Regions from separate parts of the Caldifermentibacillus hisashii genome, predicted to be linked through region 3. Evidence: a T-box and tRNA genes for the amino acid it is inferred to sense, from the RefSeq annotation. Region 3 holds a T-box; the other regions hold tRNA genes.
The links. A T-box is a leader RNA that pairs with one kind of tRNA and senses whether it is charged. The one in region 3 lies ahead of leuS (leucine--tRNA ligase), so its partner is inferred to be a tRNA-Leu.
Positions count from the first base shown of each region.

Region 1 (7,030 bases), 1.9 Mb from region 3:
AAAAATGAATCTAATCGTGGGCTGGATACTGTTTATCTTGTCTATTGGGATTTTTTTCTTGCAAATAGGTTTTTTATTCTTTCATGAGCGACTACAATTTGAATATATAGATAATCGACTTTTTTATGTACTTAACATGATATTTGTTATTTGTTTATTTATTGCCATACTGCAACTTTTGAACTTAGAGAAAAAATGGAAGGTTTTTGGGGCAGTCGTTGTTTTAATATTTATGATTCCCAATATTACGATGATTTCCCAGACGAATAAGGAGATAAAGAATATTATCAGTGTTTCGCCAAACTTTCAACATGTCCTGTCTTTAAAAGAAAATACGAAGACCGGGGAAACATATTACTACCGCTCCTATTTTGGTATTTTGGGACGACCGAAAGAAAAACTGCCCTATCAAACGAACGGCAGGTTTAAAGTGGATTGGTTAACAGATGATATTGCAGCAGTAACCTATAAGGCAAAGGACAAAACTGTACATCAATATATTGGTACATATGGCGATCGTGGAACCGGCATATCTTATTATTATGTTGCGGCCCAAATTTATGGTGTTTGGGAAGGGGAAAATGCCAGAATTACAAATGAAACAGAAGGCCTATCTGTCACGGTAAATGGCAAGACAGAAATTTATAAATGGGATCAAGTCGTCCAGTTCGGAACATTGGCGATTGTGTTAATGAAAAATAATGAAGCGGTTTGGACGGTTGCCTTAAATAAAGACTTCAATGTTGAAGCTGCAGAAAAGGGTGAAACACCAGGTACCATCCTTTTGTACAAAGCAACGATGGGGAAAACGGAACCTATTCTCTTAAAGCGAGTAAGTAGTTCCATGTAATCAAGAATAATATAAAGCATGAAATAAACGATTTTTATACGATAGCATTTGTAACATAGGGGGAGAATTACTTTGCGGTCAGTAGTAACAAAGGTAAAAAAAATCGTTAGCTATATCATTATTATTTTATCGTTTATTACAGGAATCGCTGCGACGGGGGTAGCCGAATGGGATCATCCCTTTATAAGTATTTTTATATATTTATTACTTGGCGGATTACCTTTTACAATCGGAATCATTATGCTTTACGGATTGAAAAAAGTAAAGGAAACTGCGTGGGAAAAATTTCGTTTTTATACGGGAATTTCTTTTTTAGCACCAATTCTATTAAAAATTATTGTGTATTTCAATGATAAAAACACAAACAGGATTTCTACCCCAACTGATATTTACATTACCAATTATCAAGGTTTTATCGGTTTAATTATCATTTTTACCGGATTTTATGCGTTTTGTCTGTTTATAGTGATTTATATCGTTGGGTTTAAGGTTGAAAAGGAGTTGTATATTTCACTGGTCGTAGCTTTTTTGATTAGTGCCGGATTATCGATTTATGGAAAGAATGATTTTTATGCGATCAGGGAAGAAGGGTTGTTTTTATCGTCAAAGGAGGAACAAATTGCCATCCCTTGGGAAGACATAGAAAGCGTCCGAATCGAAGCATCCATTGCTTCGGATATTGGAAAATATTTTTCACAGGATTTTGAATGGGAGTTTATTTTTTATTTAAAGGAGCATGAGCCGGTGAAATTTAGTGGATTTGGATACGATGAGCCTAGTCTGAAATACTCCCACCAAATTAAGAATGTTATTATGGAGAATAAAATATCTATGTCTATTGATTCCATAAGCGAAAAGGAATGGGAATTTTTGGAAGTGGACATGGAAGATGATGAAATAAAACCGGACGACTTTTATAAATTGTTTCAATATAATCCGGAAACAAATGAATACTATGATATAAAATATTAAAAACATAGAATTATAGCATGTGAATGGATCTAGTACTTCACATGCTTTGTTTACATTCGTGATAAATTTTGCGCAAAACCATTTACGTCCTAATTAGCCTATATGTTTAAAAAGTAAGGTTAAGTAGTTAAAATGAGAAATTTGAATTTACGTCCTAATTATCATTATATGTTTAAAAAGTATTAAAACATATTTTTTCAAACTGATGTATAATTGAAAAGGGCATCGGTGAAATTTTGATTTATCGTGTAAAAAATATACAATAATAATGTGAAAGCAGTCACAATTATGAACAAATTTTCAAAAAACGATGTGCTCAATACAAATCGTAATTATAGTAGGTGAGAAAATGTCTTTATCATTCCCAGATTTTATAACAATGATTACTAGTAATCCGATTATGCTTGTGACAGTTCTTTTGACATTAGGTGTCGTTCTTGTAAACGGGTGGACGGATGCCCCAAATGCAATCGCTACATGTGTTTCAACACGTTGCATGAGTGTTCGTCAGGCGATTATTATGGCAGCCTTAATGAATTTTTTTGGTGTAACCGTAATGACTGTTTTTAATGCAACCGTTGCTGAAACGATTTATAATATGGTCGATTTTAGCGGTGATGCTCACAATAGTATTGTCGCTTTATGTGCAGCAATGGTAGCCATTGTTTTATGGGCTACGGGTGCTTGGTATTTTGGAATTCCAACCAGTGAGAGTCATGCTTTAATTGCCGGTTTAACCGGTGCTGCCATTGCACTTCAGGGTGGTTTAGCAGGAGTAAATGGACATGAATGGATGAAGGTTATTTACGGGCTCGTGATTTCAACTGTAATGGGATTCGGACTTGGATTTTTTATTGTAAAAATAATCAATCGTTTATTTAAAAATGTTCCGTTAAGTAAATCAGCAAATTTTTTTCAATATGGAGAAATATTTGCCGGTGCCGGAATGGCTTTTATGCATGGTGCACAAGATGGTCAAAAATTTATTGGTGTTTTTCTATTTGGTGTTTTTCTCTCACAAGGTGTTACAGAAGCTACCGTGTTTACGATTCCATTATGGGTGATGTTAGTTATCAGTGTGGTAATCACATTAGGGACCAGCATCGGGGGTTATCGTATCATCAAATCGGTTGGAATGAGCATGGTGAAACTGCGAAAACATGAAGGATTTGCCTCAGACCTGGCCGGTGTCATTTCACTTTTAACTGCCTCTATTTTTGGTTTGCCCGTCAGTACTACTCATACAAAAACAACAGCTATTATGGGTGTCGGCGCCTCTAAGCGCATTAGAAATGTGAACTGGGATGTTGCAAAAGAAATGATATGGGCTTGGATTTTAACTTTCCCGGGATGTGGAATCATCGGTTACTTTATGGCAAAATTGTTTATGCAAATATTTTGACAAATGATTTATCGCATTTGGGTTTAGAAAGTGACTGGAAGATCATACAGCAGATGTGTTCAACTCGATTTGCCTCGTAAAAAAGCGAAATATAAAAAAAGCCAATACCTTGAGTGTTTCAAAGCATTGACTTTAGTAGTTTTCCAAAAATAAATGCGGATAGGGAGACTCGAACTCCCACGCCGGTTAAGGCATATGAACCTGAATCATACGTGTCTGCCAATTCCACCATATCCGCAAAATCAAAAATGAATCTAAAACATCAACGACAAAGACAGAAACAACGAACAAAATTTATTATATATCTAAGGAAAGGAATTTTCAAGTACCGAAAAATGCCAAATTGTCGATCTCGCTTGTCCGTGTTGGGTACGTTTCAATGTTTTCCTACGACCTTGAAAAATATTTTTCCCTTCCAGAAAGATGATCGTCTTATCATTTTAATAAAAGGTTCCAAGGAAGAGACCGGGTACCCGATCCCTTGGTTCAATTACATTGATAAGCCTTCTAAAACTTGAGGAAAATCTTTGTATGATGATAAATGAAAGTCGGCTTCTTCATTTTCATTTTGAAATAAACAAGTTGGAATATCCAATTCTTTTGCCGGTATAATGTCCAATGCCCGATCCCCAATAACGAGGTCAATTCCGTACTTGTCATGAACGTAGGCATAGGATGCGACGTGGGGTTTGCGTGGAAAACCATCTTCCTCAGGGCAAACAATCTCTTGAAAGTAATGATCCATTTTCCAATATTTTAATAGACGTAAAGTAGATACTCTTGATCGGTGGGTAACAATGATATTTTTATCTGCCATTTTTAAAACATCTTCCACAAAAGGAAACGGTTTTTTGTCCTCATCTTTAAACTGTAAATCAATTTTTTGATATTCTTGTCGCTTGTCTTCGGAAATTCCGTAATGTTTGAAAGCTTGTTTGGAATCTTTTTTTAACCAGCGGATAAGTTCATCCTCATTGATTTGCTTTCCGGCGAGTTTTTGAAAAGAAGCCATTAATTTCGGGTATGTATCAAATAAAGTTCCGTCTAAATCCCATAAAATATTCACCGAGTTACCTCCGAGTTGATTGAAATAATGTTTTCCCATATGTTTATTGTAAGCAAATCCATAGTTTTCGGCAAGTTGATGCGGAATGCTTAAACGAATATTCTGCATAGATATTAATTTTACTTTGTTGAGATGTAGGATTGCAAACGGTTTTATTTATTTTCAATATGTACGAGACATGCTAATTTTACTTTGTTGGGATGTAGGGATAATAAAGAAGCCGGATGCTTAAACGAAATCAGTGGAGGATAGCGCTTCCCCCACTGAAGTGCCCCTTTATTTCGATATAGCGTTAATGTTTGTTTTATTAATTATAAACGTGCTTAACAGGTCATTTTCCTTAATATGTTTTCCGGCTTCCAGATCAAAAATTTTCTTAACCGCTAATTCCGCAAATAGTCTTTGTCTTTGGGAAACAACGGCATCGAGAACACCTTGTTTGATCGCTTGTAAATTGACCGGATTGTCATCAAAACCGATAAATTTTTTATTTGAAATGTCATGTTTTTCGGCATAAAGCATAGCGACTGTTCCAAAATCACTGTCAACCCCTGCAGCAAGGTCGAAACCACCGCATGTTTTAACGATTTTCTCGAAATCCTTCACCCGCTCTTGATTATCGAAGAAACCGGATTGCTCACCAACAACTTTAATATTAGGGTATTTTGCTAAAACATCGTATACACCTTTCACCCGTAATTTTAAATTTTCCTGATTGATGTTGGTTGCACTCAAAATAACCTTACCACTTCCGCCAAGTTGTTTGACAATCAAATTCGCTAAGTTTTTCCCTGCTTCATAATTGTCGGTACCGATAAAGCTAATTCGTTTACTGTTAGGGATATCTGCATCCACACAAATGGTTTTAATTTGCTCACGATACAAATCATCAATAACAGGTGCAAGGCTTTTTTGCTCGGAAGGTATGATAATTAAATAATCCAATCCTTTCTTTTTTACATCATTAATCATTTGAATTTGCTCCGACTTATCAAAGCGATTCATGAATTTAGCGGTAAAATGAAAACCGTATTTCTTCGCTGTTTTTTCTCCGTTTTCTATCATCAGTTCCGTAAAAGGATGCCCCTTTTGCAAATTGCTGATAAAAGCAATTTTTTTAGTAGTTTTTGTTTTTTTATCAACCCGATAATTATGAATGGATTTCTCAACTTCTACCACTACTTGTTGTAATTGTTTCGATAAGTCTAGTAAAATTTCATTGGATTGTTTTTGCTGCATGCTTAAGGTGGCAGCTTCTTGCGTTGAAGCGGCGGATTGTTGGGCGATGGCGGCAATACTATTAATCGCATCAGTTAAGTTATCTTTCGTGTCATTTAACACATTCATATGTCCACGAATATTATTTTGGTCATTGATTAAATCAAGTACATTTGTATCAAATTGATCAAAGACTTGATTGACTTCTTCAAACGATTGCTGTTGAATTTCAAACTTTTGATTAGTCGATTCAACCGATTGAATAATTGCATTGATTTTTTCCTTTAAGTTATCCAATATTTTACCAATTTCTGAAGCTGAATTGTAGCTTTGATCCGATAGTTTCCTGATTTCGCTGGAGACGACAGAAAAACCTCTTCCAGCTTCACCGGCTCTTGCAGCTTCAATTTGCGCATTCAAGGATAATAAGTTCGTTTGTGAAGCGATATCAGTAATAACAGCAGTAATCGTGTTAATTTGTGAAAGACTGTCTTTTAACAGTTCGATCGTTTCAAAAACTTGATTAATTTCTTCCTTTGTACTGTTTCCGGATTCGATTGTTTTTTCCAGACTAAGATTTCCTTGTTCTGTTAATTTTTGTAAAATATTAATCCGGTTTTGCATCGTATCAACTGCTTGTAACACATTTTGAAATCTTGTTGCCAATTCTGTTGTCATTTTACTGCCTTTTTCAGCATCTTCCGCTTGTTGCTGGGCTCCTTGAGATACGGTAAGATTAACTTCCGCCATTAAATTGGATTGCTTCGTTGAGTCACTTGCTGTATCAATGACCACATCAGTAAGTTTTTGAATTTCCTCGATCGATTCTTGAAAATCACGAATCGTTTTCGTAAACACATCCAAAATATATGACAAATGAGGGTTATTCATAGATATAAGATTTTTCTTATTCTGATCCTGTAAATCTCCTTCTTTAATAAATTCAGCTAATATTTTTGAATGGTCTTGTTTACGTGATTGAAGAAGATAAATGAGGATAACGCCAATAATTCCTAATGATAATAAAATATTTCCGGCTATAGGGTAAAATAGTTGTAGGATAAGGGCAACTATCAAAATGAAAAATAAAGCCAACAGTTGTTTTTTTATGGATGTCACATAGACCAACTCCTTGAAATGTTTAATCGGATGAAAAATGTAACGCTATTTTTGCAAAGCGCTTTCAAATTACTATAAGCATATATTACCATATTTATTTCTTTATAAGGTGACAATTTCTAACATATTTTTTGCATTTTCTGGAATTGTAAAAATCATCAATACTGTTTTATCTATGTAAATGGGGGAATTTCCGGAAATCAATCTAGTTTTTTCGGCGAGACCACCCACACGTCTTTAGGATGCGATACCCAATTAAAATTTTGCAATACTAGATTTGGCGTAACTAGAATCATTATAGTAGGCCGTTTGTATTAAAAATGACGGTGTGCTATAGTTACATTAAAAAAGAAATTTTCCTTATTTATTTTTGGTGAGTATTGAAAAGGCTTGCTATTTTTGT
Region 1 covers NZ_CP155467.1:922,047-929,076, forward strand. Annotated here, with positions in the region: gene NSQ14_RS04340 (hypothetical protein) at 1-850, shown strand, start outside; gene NSQ14_RS04345 (hypothetical protein) at 923-1,822, shown strand; gene NSQ14_RS04350 (inorganic phosphate transporter) at 2,172-3,224, shown strand; tRNA gene NSQ14_RS04355 (tRNA-Leu) at 3,379-3,462, opposite strand; gene NSQ14_RS04360 (HAD-IA family hydrolase) at 3,715-4,290, opposite strand; gene NSQ14_RS04365 (substrate-binding domain-containing protein) at 4,567-6,627, opposite strand.
Region 1: it encodes a tRNA-Leu, which carries the amino acid that the T-box ahead of leuS (leucine--tRNA ligase) is inferred to sense. The anticodon was not compared.

Region 2 (7,030 bases), 380 kb from region 3:
TATAGCAAAACAATTAAACATGAGTGTCTCTGGGTACAACATGAAAGAACTAGGTAAAAGACCAATAACTACAACAGAATTAGAGCGAATCGCAGAGATACTAGGTGTATCAGCATCAATTTTTTTTGAGCTTGAATTCCACGTAGAGTGTAATAAAAATCAACAGCATAAGGAGGTGATCTAGTTGGGAAACATTGTTACAAAACAAATTCCACCAGAAAAACTTCGTGACTTCCAACTAAAAATGGTTGGTGACGAAAAATGTGCAACACAACTCATAATCATTAATGGACTGAAATTTGGAGCTGGTGCTGGTGACGAAAACAAGGGAAAAGGCATTGGTAAAATCGATTTCGTTTTAGACCCATACGAGAAACCACAGGTATTTGTGCAATACCATAATCGATTAATAACTAAAGAAGTAGCTGAATCGCTAGGATTGGATAAAATCGATTATTAAGTTTACTTCCTCCTGAATGGCGGTTCAAGAGGAAGATAGGTAACTACTTATTAATTGATATAGGTGCTGTGTTTGTCATATAAATCCTAGTCTCTTCAAGCACTTCGTCTGGGTACTCAAAACGAAGACGATTAACAGTATCAGCTACATCTTGCTGATCAAAATGTTCTAAAACATATTCCGAATGGCCTTTAGGAGCGTTCTTAATCAGTTCACAAATTTCAAGAGCTATTTCTTTTCGGTATGCCATGTTTCTCACCTCCCTCCCAGTCATATTTCGACAGGAAGCGAGGAAATACCTTTAAAGGAGGCAATCTAAATGAAACAAGATCGAAAAATCATTTTCATTGAAGGCCCTTTGATTGAAAAAGTTAAACGTGACGCCCAAATACATTTAATAAAGATAGCAAAGCGCAACATTGAAAACGGCAGCTATCAACCGAGTAAAGTTATTAATTCTTAACTATCTTAATTTTATATCCGTAGAGAGCATATAAAAACCTATGCTTCTATGCAATTGAAAGGGGAGAGAAGTTTGATAAAAGAATCTGTTTACGCAGCGTCAGCAATCGAAACGCTGCAAAAGGAGGAAGGACTTGAGGGAGTTCAAATCGCAATGGATTTGAACGTTTCACCTCAACTAGTCAGCAATATCAAACACGGTCACCGAAAATTACAAAAGGATATTGCCAAGTCAGCGATGACTACATATGACAGTCCAGAGTTTATCATGCAACTACTTTACGAATTTAGTGAGGGTTATACGGCACCGGTTGCCAATGGTAAGGCGATTGATCCACACAGGTTATCATTCGAGGAAATGACGATTCAGCAAGTAAAAGAAGTAATACAAATTTTAGATGAAGTTAGTTTGGCTAAACCTCCAAATGAAACAACAAAAGAGGAGAAAGTACGGATTGAACAAGTCATAAGTGAATTACTTGACGCAGATATGTTTATCAATAATCTTCTCGCAGTTTTAGCAAAAGAATATGGTTTTAGTTTAAGAAAATGCAAGCGTAATAGGGTGCCATATTGGAAATCGAAGGGGTGGATTTGATGGACTTTAACTACGAAGAGTTTAAAGATAAGTACGGTCAGGAAGCAGCAGACATTGTGAAAAACGAAATTAAAACCGCAGAAGATTTTTGCTTGAAATGGAAACTTGAAATCAACCATAAAAACGAACATTGGATTAGTTTATTGTTCGTCACAACTATAGACGCTATGAGTATAAAAGTTTATAAGCAGGCGAAAAAAATCAAATCGGTAGATCGGATTTTTAGACTAGAGTGTGAACAGGCTTTAAAAATCATGAAAGAACTGGGGGCATGAATATGGACTTTGCTGACATTTATCTATTAGGGGTTGTGAGTTTAGGAATGATAGTGTCCTACAAAATCATGCGAGCAGAAGCCAAAGAGGAAAAGATGAAAAAGCGATAGTCGTCGGCAAACAACTATCGCAGGTAAACAAATTCTGAACAAATAAATTGTACCATGGCGGGTTTGAGCCCGTCAACACGGTCATGAGGTATCCGATGCCTCCAACTTCAAAAATCCTTGTGACCGTGTTGATTGGCTTAAATGTCAATCAAAATGACGATTCTAGCTATGAGGGAATAGCCAAACGGTAAAGGCGCCCACTAGATGGGTGGAGGTAATAAATCCTAGGCGAATATCTCCATTGTGGGTTCGAATCCCACTTCCCTCACCAGGGGTAGTGGCGGAATAGGTAAACGCTAAAGCACGCCCTTAATGAGGCCAGCGTATAGGCAGTGGAAATAGGCTTGGGCTGGACGATCGCTGTCATGCAAGGTGCAAATCCTTGCCTACCTCATTAGTACATATGAAGGGAGGTTTATCAATGTTAAATGTTACTGTTTGCCCCGAGTGTGGCGAATACGGGAAAGTAGAGTGAGAAGACGGCTGGTATTGCAAGGAATGTGGTTGTGGAGAACAAATCATTAAGGAGGATTACTAGTGAAACTAGACGTTTATGTTTGCTGTGATGACCATGAATTTGCAGTTCGAGAAAACGAAGAACCATCATGGTGTCCTCTATGCAGTACAGACAAAATTGAATTCAGTCATGAAGTAGATTTACTGGAACAAAAATAAAACTCCTGCAGCTACAGGAGTAGGGAATTTAAAAATATTCATCTACCGTCATTTTAACCTAATTTTGGTTTAAAAACAAGGAGGGTAACAAAGTGAAAGAGATTCGATTACTAGAATTAAACCTAAAAAATTTTAAGGGAATAAAAAGTTTCTCGTTAAAAGCCAACGGAAATAATGTCCGGGTGTTCGGTGATAATGCAACAGGTAAAACAACTTTGTTCGATAGCTTTGTATGGTTACTGTTTGATAAGGATTCGAATAACCGCAAAGATTTTTCCATCAAAACTTTGGACAAGTCAGGAAAGGTAATTCATAACCTAGACCATGAAGTGGAAGCTGTATTTCTAGTTGACGGGAAAACATTAACTTTGAAAAAGGTTTTTTCTGAAAAGTGGACAAAAAAACGAGGTGCAACGGTTTCTGAGTTTACAGGTCATACGACGGATTACTTTATTGATGGCGTGCCAGCAAAGAAAAAGGAATATGATCAACTGATTTCGTCTTTAATCAGTGAGGATGTATTCAAACTCCTTACAAGTCCAAGTTATTTCAACGAGCAATTAAAGTGGCAAGACCGCCGGAAAGTTTTATTGGAAGTTTGTGGAGACATTACAGACGAAGAAGTTATTGCAAGTAACAAAGAATTAGAACAGTTACTTGACGTCCTAAATGGACGGACAATTGAAAACCATCGAAAAGTGATTGCCGCCCGTCGAAAAGAAATTAATGATCAACTTGAAAAAATACCGGTACGGATTGATGAAATCAATCATAATCTGCCTGATTTAAGCAATCTTGATAAATCAGCATTAGAAGCACAAATCAGTCAAATTAATGCTGAAATCGACGAAAAACAAGACCTGATCAGCAACATTCGGAATGGTGCTGCTATCACTCAAAAGCAAAAGCAAATCCAAGAAATTGAAATTGAACTTTTGCAAATCAAACAACAACATGAAGCAGGCTCTAAAGACGAATTATACAAGCTAAAAGCGCGGATACAAGAGGAAGAATCAAATATAAGTTTGCTTGATTCCAAGGCTAAAAACATCCAAATGCAAATTAGTTATAACGAAAAGAATATTCAACAGATTGAAGCACAATTAGAAGCGTGGAGAACCGATTGGTCACAAATTAACAGCCAAGAGTTTACGCATGATGAACTATGCGCTTGCCCGACGTGTGGACAAGACTTACCAGAAGATCAAGTTATTGCCGCAAGAGAAAAAGCACTTGCGCAATTTAACTTAGAAAAGTCGAAAAAACTAGAGGAAATCACAAATAAGGGCAAAAATGGCGCTGTCCAAAAACAGAAACTCTTAAATGATAACGAAAAGCTACTTAAAGAAATTGACAAATTGAAAGCAGAAGTCGCCAAGAAACAAGAGGCTATAAGCAAGTTTGAAACTCAATTACAAGCAGTTAAAAGCACGATCATTGACATTACAGAGAATCCTCTGTATGTGGCTAAACTTCAAGAAAAACAACAGTTACAAAAAGAAATCGGTGAATTGCAGTTATCAGCTAATGAATCCATTCAATCAGTTCAAATGGAAATTTTAGAACTGAAACAACAACGTGATCAGCTAAATGCTGACTTGGGTAAGTTTTCCATCCTGAAACAAACTGAACAACGTATTCAAGAGTTAGAAATGCAAGAGAGGGAGTTGACCGCAGAATTCGAGAAGTTGGAACACGAACTGTTCCTAACTGAAGAATTCATTCGGGCAAAAGTGAATCTCTTGGAAGAGAAGATTAATAGCAAGTTCAAATATGCTCGCTTTAAATTGTTTGATCAACAAATCAACGGGGGTTTACAAGAAGTTTGCGTAACGACATTTGACGGTGTCCCGTATGATTCCGGGTTAAACAACGCCGCAAAAATCAATGTAGGGCTTGATATTATTGCAACGTTATCCGAGCATTACGGATTTAAAGCACCAATCTTTGTCGATAATGCCGAAGCAGTTACCAAACTATTAGATATCGATACACAAGTAATTAGCTTAGTTGTAAGTGAGAAAGACAAGCAATTGCGTGTAGAAACAGTACCAACAGAAATGAAGGAGGCAATCTAATATGTCAAATGAAATAGCAACACACGAAACTTTTAAAACAGGATTAGCTAAGGTGTCCGACACCTTCTACCCTATGATCGAGCAACAATTAACTGGAAATGGCATTCGCATGGACGATTATCAAAAAACATGTGTAATGAACGCGATTGCCGCTATAAACAATGTTTTGGATACAAAAGGAATTAGTTGGAATAGTCCGGATTTAGATCGTAACAATATCACAGATATTTTGTTGAAAGTTGCAGCATTAAAGCTGAATGCATCTGCTAGTCCACGTGAAGTTTATTTCCAATTGCGAAATGTGAAGTTGGCCGTACCGAATCCAAGCGGTGGAAAACCAATAGACAAATGGGTAAAACAAATAGAAATGGGTATCGAAGGCGATGGCAACGATGCGATTTTAGCAAATTTCGGACGAGATGTTAAAACAGTACACAACTATTGGTTAGTTCGGGAAAATGATGAATTTGAATATCCAATGTATAACGGTATCGAAGTAACACCTCCAAAGTGGCGCCCGACTGGAAAAGGTAAAGTTGTTCGGGTTGTTTACCCTATCGAAAAATCGAATGGAAATATTGAATACCTTATTTCCGAACGCGAGGATGTTATAAAAAACCTAATTGCACACGTAAACAATAATTTGACGAATGAAACATTCGGTATTGCAAAAGACCGTTATAATGCTACACCTGAACAAAAGAAGAAAATTAACGCAAAGAAAAAAGAGATAATCGACAAAATCGAAAGTCTTGGACTTGAAAAAGCACTAGACGAGGAATCATTAGCTGATTATATCAGCCCAGCTTGGAGAGAAAAGCAAAGCCGTGAATCTATGATTATTCGAAAAATGCGAAATAACGTCACGAAAAAATACACAAAGGATTTCGGCAATGCATTTGTAAGCATGACTTATGATGAAGCTACAGACGATGATTACAAACGAGTACGGAAAGAAATCAATGAAAATGCGAACAGTGAAGTCCTTGATTTTGAAGAGGTTCCGACCATTGAACAACCAAAAGCGGAAGTTATTGATTATGGTCCTGTTAATGAAGAACAAGAAGAACTAACTTCTGATAAAGCGTCTGAACCAGAGCAAATGACATTTGAAGCAACCGGAACAGAAGGACCGGGATTCTAATGATTGAGATTAAGACATTGGCAACAGGAAGCAAGGGGAATTGCTACTATGTAACGGATGGCTATTCCCCAATCCTCCTCGAATGCGGAATCAGGTTCAGAGACGTTCAAAAACGGCTCAATTTCAAGACTTCTAACTTAGTAGGGTGTTTGGTCACCCACGAGCATAAAGACCATTGTGGCGGCTTAAATGACGTATTAAAAGCAGGGATAAATTGCTACATGTCACCTGGGACTGCTACAGCGATAGGAATAAATCATCACCGAATTAAAAAGGTCGCGGTGAAAAAACAATTCACTTTAGGCACTTGGACCATATTACCATTTGACGTTCAGCACGACGTTTCAGAGCCATTTGGATTTCTTTTGCAGAATCAGTCTGGCGAAAAGCTTTTGTTTATTACAGACACGTACTATGTCAAATACAAATTCCCAAGCATTACACATATAATGGTCGAATGCAATTACTCGAGGGAGATTCTTGTTCAAAACATTGTAAATGGTCGGGTTCCAAAAGTGATGAAAAAACGTCTTGAACGGTCGCATTTTAGCTTAGAAAACGTCAAGGAGTTTTTAAAAGCGAATGACTTATCGAAAGTACAGGAAATTTGGCTTTTACACTTATCGGATAACAATAGCAATGAAGAACAATTTAAACGCGAAATACAAGAGTTAACCGGCAAACTTGTTTTTGTACCGTGAGGAGTGATCGGGGTTATGGAAAATCAAATACAGCCGTCGGGGTTCGTGATCCAGCCCCGATTGCAATTCAAACATTTAAGGGATCGGATGATTTATTCGTATCTGATTGAAGAGGCTGATTATACCGATAATGTCGGCAAAATGAAACTTAATCTTTCAGAGATGTCAAAAGAAACAGGATGGACAAGGGATATGATTTACAGTTCCTTGAATCGTCTAAAACAAGCGGGCTATATCAAGACTGAAACTATGTACCAAAAACAAGGTATTTTGGTGGAAATTGTGGATTATGATTGGTTTCAAAAACTTGAAAATTACAAGAAAAACGGGGAAAAGAACCCACAAGGAATCCACAAGAAACACACAAGCAACCCACAAGGGAAAGAATCGGCAAATCCTGATTTATCAAGGGGTGACAACATGGAAGAAATTGGAAATCCACAAGCAAACCACAAGAAACACGCAAGCAATCCGAAAATTACCGAGTTTCTACTTATATTAGTTAACAACATAAACAGCAATAACAA
Region 2 covers NZ_CP155467.1:2,474,158-2,481,187, reverse strand. Annotated here, with positions in the region: gene NSQ14_RS12000 (helix-turn-helix transcriptional regulator) at 1-184, shown strand, start outside; gene NSQ14_RS11995 (hypothetical protein) at 185-460, shown strand; gene NSQ14_RS11990 (hypothetical protein) at 504-710, opposite strand; gene NSQ14_RS11985 (hypothetical protein) at 780-923, shown strand; gene NSQ14_RS11980 (XRE family transcriptional regulator) at 996-1,520, shown strand; gene NSQ14_RS11975 (hypothetical protein) at 1,520-1,795, shown strand; tRNA gene NSQ14_RS11970 (tRNA-Leu) at 2,076-2,176, shown strand; gene NSQ14_RS11965 (hypothetical protein) at 2,443-2,580, shown strand; gene NSQ14_RS11960 (AAA family ATPase) at 2,673-4,658, shown strand; gene NSQ14_RS11955 (hypothetical protein) at 4,660-5,802, shown strand; gene NSQ14_RS11950 (MBL fold metallo-hydrolase) at 5,802-6,503, shown strand; gene NSQ14_RS11945 (hypothetical protein) at 6,519-7,030, shown strand, end outside.
Region 2: it encodes a tRNA-Leu, which carries the amino acid that the T-box ahead of leuS (leucine--tRNA ligase) is inferred to sense. The anticodon was not compared.

Region 3 (7,030 bases):
CAAACGGTTGAATTTGCACAAGAACAGTTAATCGACGGTTCAAAACAAGGGCATTTTCATGATCAAGAATATCGTGAGGCACAACAAAGGCTGGAAGACCAATATAATGAACTAATGGCCGTGTATAGGAGTGCCAATGCCGTGCAAAGAGACCGTCTTCATCGGATGAGATTACAAATCCAATCTTTGCAAAATGAAATGACATTGCTCGACCATCATTAATGAACTTGAGGGTGCCTGGAATTAGGAATTATTTTCTTTATTCCTCTAGGTACCCTTTTTTGTACGTTAAGAATGTATAAATTTCCAGCAAAGAAGCGATTTCGACGTAGAGGGAAATTTTAAGAATTAAGTATAAGTGCTCTAGCGGCTCTGCCAACGCCTGAAGGTTCGGCAGTCGCCGAGTTTTCTTTAAAATGATTTTGAATATATTTATGATTTGATGTAAAAAGAAATATTATTGCACAAAAACTTTTCTTTGCATGTTTATAAAAAAACTCCTACAATAATTTGTGAACTTAAATATATTGTTAGAAAAATTTTTATCCCACCTTATTGGGCAGTGATACCCCACATCATGATTTTGAGTTTACAAAGAAGAGTAGTGAAGGGCTGTCCATAAAGGTCCGATTGGTTCAACTAACTATCCGTGGGAGAATGATCCCACGGATGAAACTTTATAAGGAGTGTTTTTCATGCCTCGTCCGTTTTGGTTTATTTTTATTGGTCATTTGATCAACACTACCGGAGGCTCTTTTTTATGGCCGTTAAATACCATTTATTTACACGACTATTTAGGAAAATCGTTATCTTTGGCAGGTTTTGTTTTAATGTTAAATGCGGCAGCTTCGGTCATTGGGAATTTGTTAGGCGGTTATTTGTTTGATAAAATTGGTGGTTTTAAGGCCATTATTACCGGTGCCGGAATTACACTGGCCGCATTAATTGCTCTAACATTTTCACATGGTTGGCCAAGTTATGCGATTCTACTTGTTTTTATCGGCTTGGGCTCCGGGGTTGTCAACCCTTCCATTTACGCTTTAGCCGGTGCAGCATGGAAAGATGGAGGCAGAAAAGCATTTAATGCGATGTATGTGGCGGCAAATATCGGTGTTGCTATCGGTTCCGCAATGGGAGGCTTTATTGCATCTATTTCTTTTGATTTAATTTTTATTTCCAATATGGTCTTATACCTTATCTTTTTTATCATTGCATTTATGTCTTATCGAAATATTTCCGATGAGGCTGTCAGTGGAATCTCCTCCATAAAAATTCAAGGAGAAAATGTACATCATTATAGACGGAATATGCGTGCCCTGCTTATTCTTTCTATTGGTTATGCACTTTGCTGGATTGCCTATGTTCAGTGGCAAACAACAATTGCAACGTACACGCAAGAAATTCATATTTCCCTTGAGCAATACAGCCTTCTGTGGACAGTGAACGGTGCATTAATTGTTTTGGCACAACCGCTATTGGCCGTATTTGTGAAAAAGTTTGCCCGATCTTTAAAAATACAAATTATCATCGGCACTTTCATATTCTTGGTTTCCTTTGGTGTTGTTGCCGTTTCTCACGATTTCAGCGGTTTTATGTCTGCAATGATTATTTTGACTTGTGGAGAGATGCTCGTTTGGCCGGCCATTCCGACTATCGCAGATCAATTGGCACCAAAAGGGAAAGAAGGATTTTACCAAGGTATTATTAACAGTGCTGCAACCGCAGGAAGGATGGTCGGACCGATTTTAGGTGGTATTCTTGTCGATCATTTTGGGATGTCTATCCTCATTATTATTTTATTTTTTCTGTACATTATTTCAATGTTTACAACGATTTTTTATGATAAAGGTTTGGACAAAAAATTTCAGACAAAAGTTGTGTAAAGCTGTCTTCACTGAATCGCTGCCTCATTTCGGGCAGCGATTTTTTTGCGGTTGATATTTTGGTGTGGCACTGGTGAAACTTAGGATACACTGTTGAATTAAGGTATCTTACTGTTGAAATCGGTGGGGGTACTGTTGAATTTTAAGAGTGCACTGTTGATTTTTTTCTATTTACTGTTGAATTTTTTCTATTTACTGTTGAATTCCCGTCTATCTACTGTTGAATTTTTTCCTTTTACTGTTGAATTGGCGGGGGTTACTGTTGAATTCAAGGGTGGGTTTATTGAATTGGGAATCTTGTTGTTGAAATATCGTGATGTCACTATTGAAATTGGTCCTATACTGTTAAATCCGGGTAAGATTGTTGAACTAGGCGAACTAAAAATTATTTTTAAAATATGTTAACTAATACTAAAAATAAGTTGACAAATACCTCCTTATTCATTATTTTTAAAATATCAACTGTTTAAAGGAGGTAACGCGAATGAAAACTATTGAAATCACATTGGTTAGTATGTTTGTTGTTTTAATTGCAATCGGAGCAAATATTACATCCATTATTCCCTTTGCGGTAGTAGGTGGGGTGCCGATCACTTTACAAACATTTTTTGCCGTGTTATCCGGTTTAATACTAGGGAGTCGCCTAGGTGCGATTACGACAAGTGTTTATGCATTTATGGGACTTGTCGGATTACCGGTTTTTGCCCGTTTTAGCGGTGGATTTGGTTCACTTCTTAGCCCAACCTTTGGCTTTATACTTTCTTTCATTTTGGCTGCTTACGTGGGCGGAAAAATTATTGAAAAGAAAAAAACTGTATCATGGTATGTTTTTGCATCATTAGTTGCCACTGCGATTAATTATTTATTCGGGACGAACTGGATGTATTTCGCTTATAAATTTTGGGCAGATGCACCGGACGGATTTTCATATGGATTGGCATGGCTTTGGATGTTGCCGCCGCTTCCTAAAGACATTATTCTTGCAGTAGTTGCCGGAATCTTTGCTCATCGCATGCGGGTTTCCATCCTTTCAAAAGGCCAATTCAAAAAATTGAAATTAGGTGCATAGCTTTGACAGAGAAACAAGGGGAAAAGGAGGAAATCTTGTGGATTGGAAAGAACTGGCATATGAAGTACTAAATGGCAAGGAAATAACATATGAAGAGGCATTATCAATATTACTAACACCTGATAAACAATTACTGGAACTTCTTCACGGTGCATATATCATTCGTCACCATTATTATGGAAATAAAGTGAAGTTAAATAAAATAAAAAATGTCAAATCAGGTATTTGTCCGGAAAATTGCAGCTACTGTTCGCAATCAAGCATTTCCAAAGCACCGATAGAAAAATATACGATGTTATCAAAAGAAGAAATCTTAGCCGGTGCGAAACAAGTTTATGATATGAAAATAGGTACGTATTGTATTGTTGCAAGTGGGAGAGGACCAAGTAATCGCGAAATTGAAACCGTTGCTGCAGCTGTCAAGGAGATAAAGGAGCGATATCCGTTAACGATTTGTACATGCTTAGGTATTTTAAAACCGGAACAAGCGGTAAAACTGAAGGAAGCCGGAGTCGATCGTTATAACCATAATATAAACACATCAGAAAGACATCATCCCGAAATTACCACTTCCCACACCTATCAAGATCGGATACATACTGTTGAAAGGGTAAAACAGGCGGGAATCTCTCCATGCTCAGGAATTATTGTTGGTATGAAAGAAAAGAAAGAAGACGTCGTTGATATGGCTTTCAGTTTAAAAGCTTTAGATGCTGATTCCATTCCAGTAAATTTCTTAAATGCCATAAGCGGGACCCCTTTGGAAGGAACAAAGGAATTAAATCCCCGGTATTGTTTAAAAGTATTAGCGATGATGCGGTTTGTCAATCCTTCAAAAGAAATTCGGATTGCCGGCGGTCGAGAAGTAAATCTACGCAGTCTGCAACCGCTCGGGTTATATCCGGCCAATTCAATTTTTGTTGGCGACTATTTAACTACAGAAGGTCAAGCAGATTCAGCCGATTTACGAATGTTGGATGATCTCGGTTTTGAAATTGACTTTAACTATCAATTCGTTTCGACCAGATAAGCTTTTAAAAACTATGTTCTCAGTCACCTGCCACTGACAAAGTTTAATCCCGATAGCATGGCAATGTAAGTTTATCCCGAGTTTAACGACAAATCAAACTTCAGTCTCAAAACTCGGGATAATAAGGGGAAGGAAAAGAGCAATTTTGCAAATGTCCGATTCATTTTTACTAAGTGAGAGATAGATGGCCCCTGTTGATTGTTAATGAGCGGGGTGAATTATCGAAATTTCTCGAACTTTGCTTGCTTTTTTCCAAATTTTTCACTATAATATTGCCATACTAACTGGATAAAAACGGTGACGAGGAGTAGTAATGTCCGCTGTTGTTCAAAGAGAGCTAACGGTCGGTGGGAGTTAGTCATCAGCAACATGAACTCGCCTCTGAGTTGCAAATATGAATTGAGTAATATTTGCCGGCTCGACCCACGTTACGGGCTAATCAAGTGAATATATTTCGGCATTATATGCTGATATATATTAAATTGGGTGGTACCGCGGGAGACAATCCTCTCGTCCCAAATCAGTTTTGGGATGGGGGGATTTTTATTTGTGAATGTTTTGAAAAGAAAGCTATTGGTCAAAATGGAGGATAATTGAAAAAGTTAAAGGAGGCAATTTCAGTGAGTTTCAACCATAGACAAATCGAGAAGAAATGGCAAAACTATTGGCAAGAACATCATACATTTCGAACAACCGAAGACAAAGATAAACCGAAATTTTTTGCAATGGGAATGTTTCCTTATCCATCAGGGGCAGGTCTTCACGTCGGACATCCGAAAAGTTTTACGGCGGTTGATATTACTGCACGTATGAAAAGAATGCAAGGCTATAATGTTCTTCATCCAATGGGCTGGGATGCGTTCGGATTACCTGCCGAACAATATGCAATTGATACAGGTAATGATCCGGCTGAATTTACTGAAAAAAATATTCAAACATTTAAGAAACAATTAAACGATCTAGGTTTTTCCTATGATTGGGAGCGGGAAGTGAATACAACCGATCCGAATTATTACAAATGGACCCAATGGATTTTTATCAAATTGTATGAAAAAGGGCTGGCTTATATTGATGAAGTGCCGGTTAACTGGTGTCCGGCGCTTGGAACAGTTCTTGCCAACGAAGAAGTCATCGATGGGAAAAGTGAACGCGGAGGCCACCCGGTAATTCGGAAACCGATGAAACAATGGATGTTAAAGATTACTGAATATGCCGATCGTCTATTGGAAGATTTGGATGAATTGGACTGGTCCGAAAGTATTAAAGAAATGCAACGGAACTGGATTGGCCGTTCAGAGGGTGCAGAAATTAACTTCCAAATTGACGGTCACGACGATACTTTCACCGTCTTCACAACACGTCCGGATACTTTGTTCGGTGCCACGTATGCGGTTTTGGCTCCAGAACATGTTTTAGTCGAGAAAATTACGACAGCTGAACAAAAGGATGCAGTTGAAGCGTACCTTAAAGAAGTCCAAACAAAATCTGACTTGGAGCGGACGGATTTGGCAAAAGAAAAAACGGGTGTATTTACCGGCGCTTATGCAGTGAATCCGGCAAGCGGTGAAAAAATGCCCATCTGGATTGCCGATTATGTGCTGGCCACTTATGGTACCGGGGCAATTATGGCGGTACCGGCACATGATGAACGTGACTATGAATTTGCGAAAAAATTTGATTTGCCGATCCGTGAAGTTGTTGCCGGCGGGGATATTCAAAAAGAAGCGTATACCGGTGACGGCGTGCATGTAAATTCCGGATTTCTTGATGGTTTGAATAAACAAGATGCCATTGCAAAAATGATTGCTTGGGTAGAAGAAAAAGGCATCGGGCAGAAAAAAGTTCAATACAAATTGCGTGACTGGTTGTTCAGCCGTCAACGCTATTGGGGTGAACCGATTCCGATTATTCATTGGGAAGACGGTACCATGACAACTGTTCCGGAAGAAGAATTGCCGCTGCTTTTACCGGAAATGAAAGAAATTAAACCGTCCGGAACCGGGGAATCACCGCTTGCCAATGCGACAGACTGGTTGGAAGTCATTGATCCGGTGACAGGCAAAAAAGGACGTCGGGAAACAAATACAATGCCACAGTGGGCCGGTAGCTGCTGGTATTATCTCCGCTACATCGATCCGAACAATGATCAATTTATCGCAGATCCGGAAAAATTGAAATATTGGTTGCCGGTTGATTTGTACATCGGTGGAGCTGAACATGCAGTCCTACACTTGCTATATGCCCGGTTCTGGCATAAAGTACTATACGATATTGGGGTAGTACCTACGAAGGAACCATTCCAAAAATTGGTTAACCAAGGAATGATCCTCGGTGAAAATCATGAAAAAATGAGTAAATCGAAAGGCAATGTTGTAAACCCGGATGAAATTGTGGAAAGCCACGGAGCCGATACATTGCGCTTGTATGAAATGTTCATGGGACCGCTGGAAGCATCCGCACCTTGGTCAACAACCGGACTTGACGGTTCGCGCCGGTTCTTGGACCGGATTTGGCGTCTCTTTGTTAACGAGGATGGCACGCTTTCTGATAAGATTGTCGACAAAGTTGGCGATGAATTGGAAAAAACATATCACCGTACCGTGAAGAAAGTGACGGAGGATTATGAAGGCCTTCGTTTTAACACAGCAATTTCCCAATTAATGGTATTTATCAATGAGGCCTATAAAGTTGGGGAAGTACCGCGGAAATTTGCGGAAGGATTTTTGCAATTGTTATCACCGGTTTGCCCGCATATCGCTGAGGAGCTATGGTCAAAATTAGGGCATCATGAATCGATTACTTTTTCGACTTGGCCGACTTTTGACGAAAGTAAATTAGTTGATAATGAAATCGAAATTGTTATTCAAGTGAATGGCAAAGTTCGGGCTAAGAAAATGGTGCCGGTGGATAGCAGTAAGGAGCAATTGGAGGAATTGGCAAAAGCGGATGAAGCCATTCAAGCCCAATTGGCCGGGAAAACAATCCGTAAAGTGATTGCCGTACCGGGAAAATTGGTAAATATCGTGGCAAATTAATTTTGGAAAAAGG
Region 3 covers NZ_CP155467.1:2,857,001-2,864,030, reverse strand. Annotated here, with positions in the region: gene NSQ14_RS13885 (YtzC family protein) at 1-222, shown strand, start outside; gene NSQ14_RS13880 (MDR family MFS transporter) at 696-1,883, shown strand; gene NSQ14_RS13875 (hypothetical protein) at 2,019-2,288, shown strand; gene NSQ14_RS13870 (biotin transporter BioY) at 2,368-2,952, shown strand; gene bioB (biotin synthase BioB) at 2,990-3,982, shown strand; T-box leader at 4,271-4,503, shown strand; gene leuS (leucine--tRNA ligase) at 4,603-7,017, shown strand.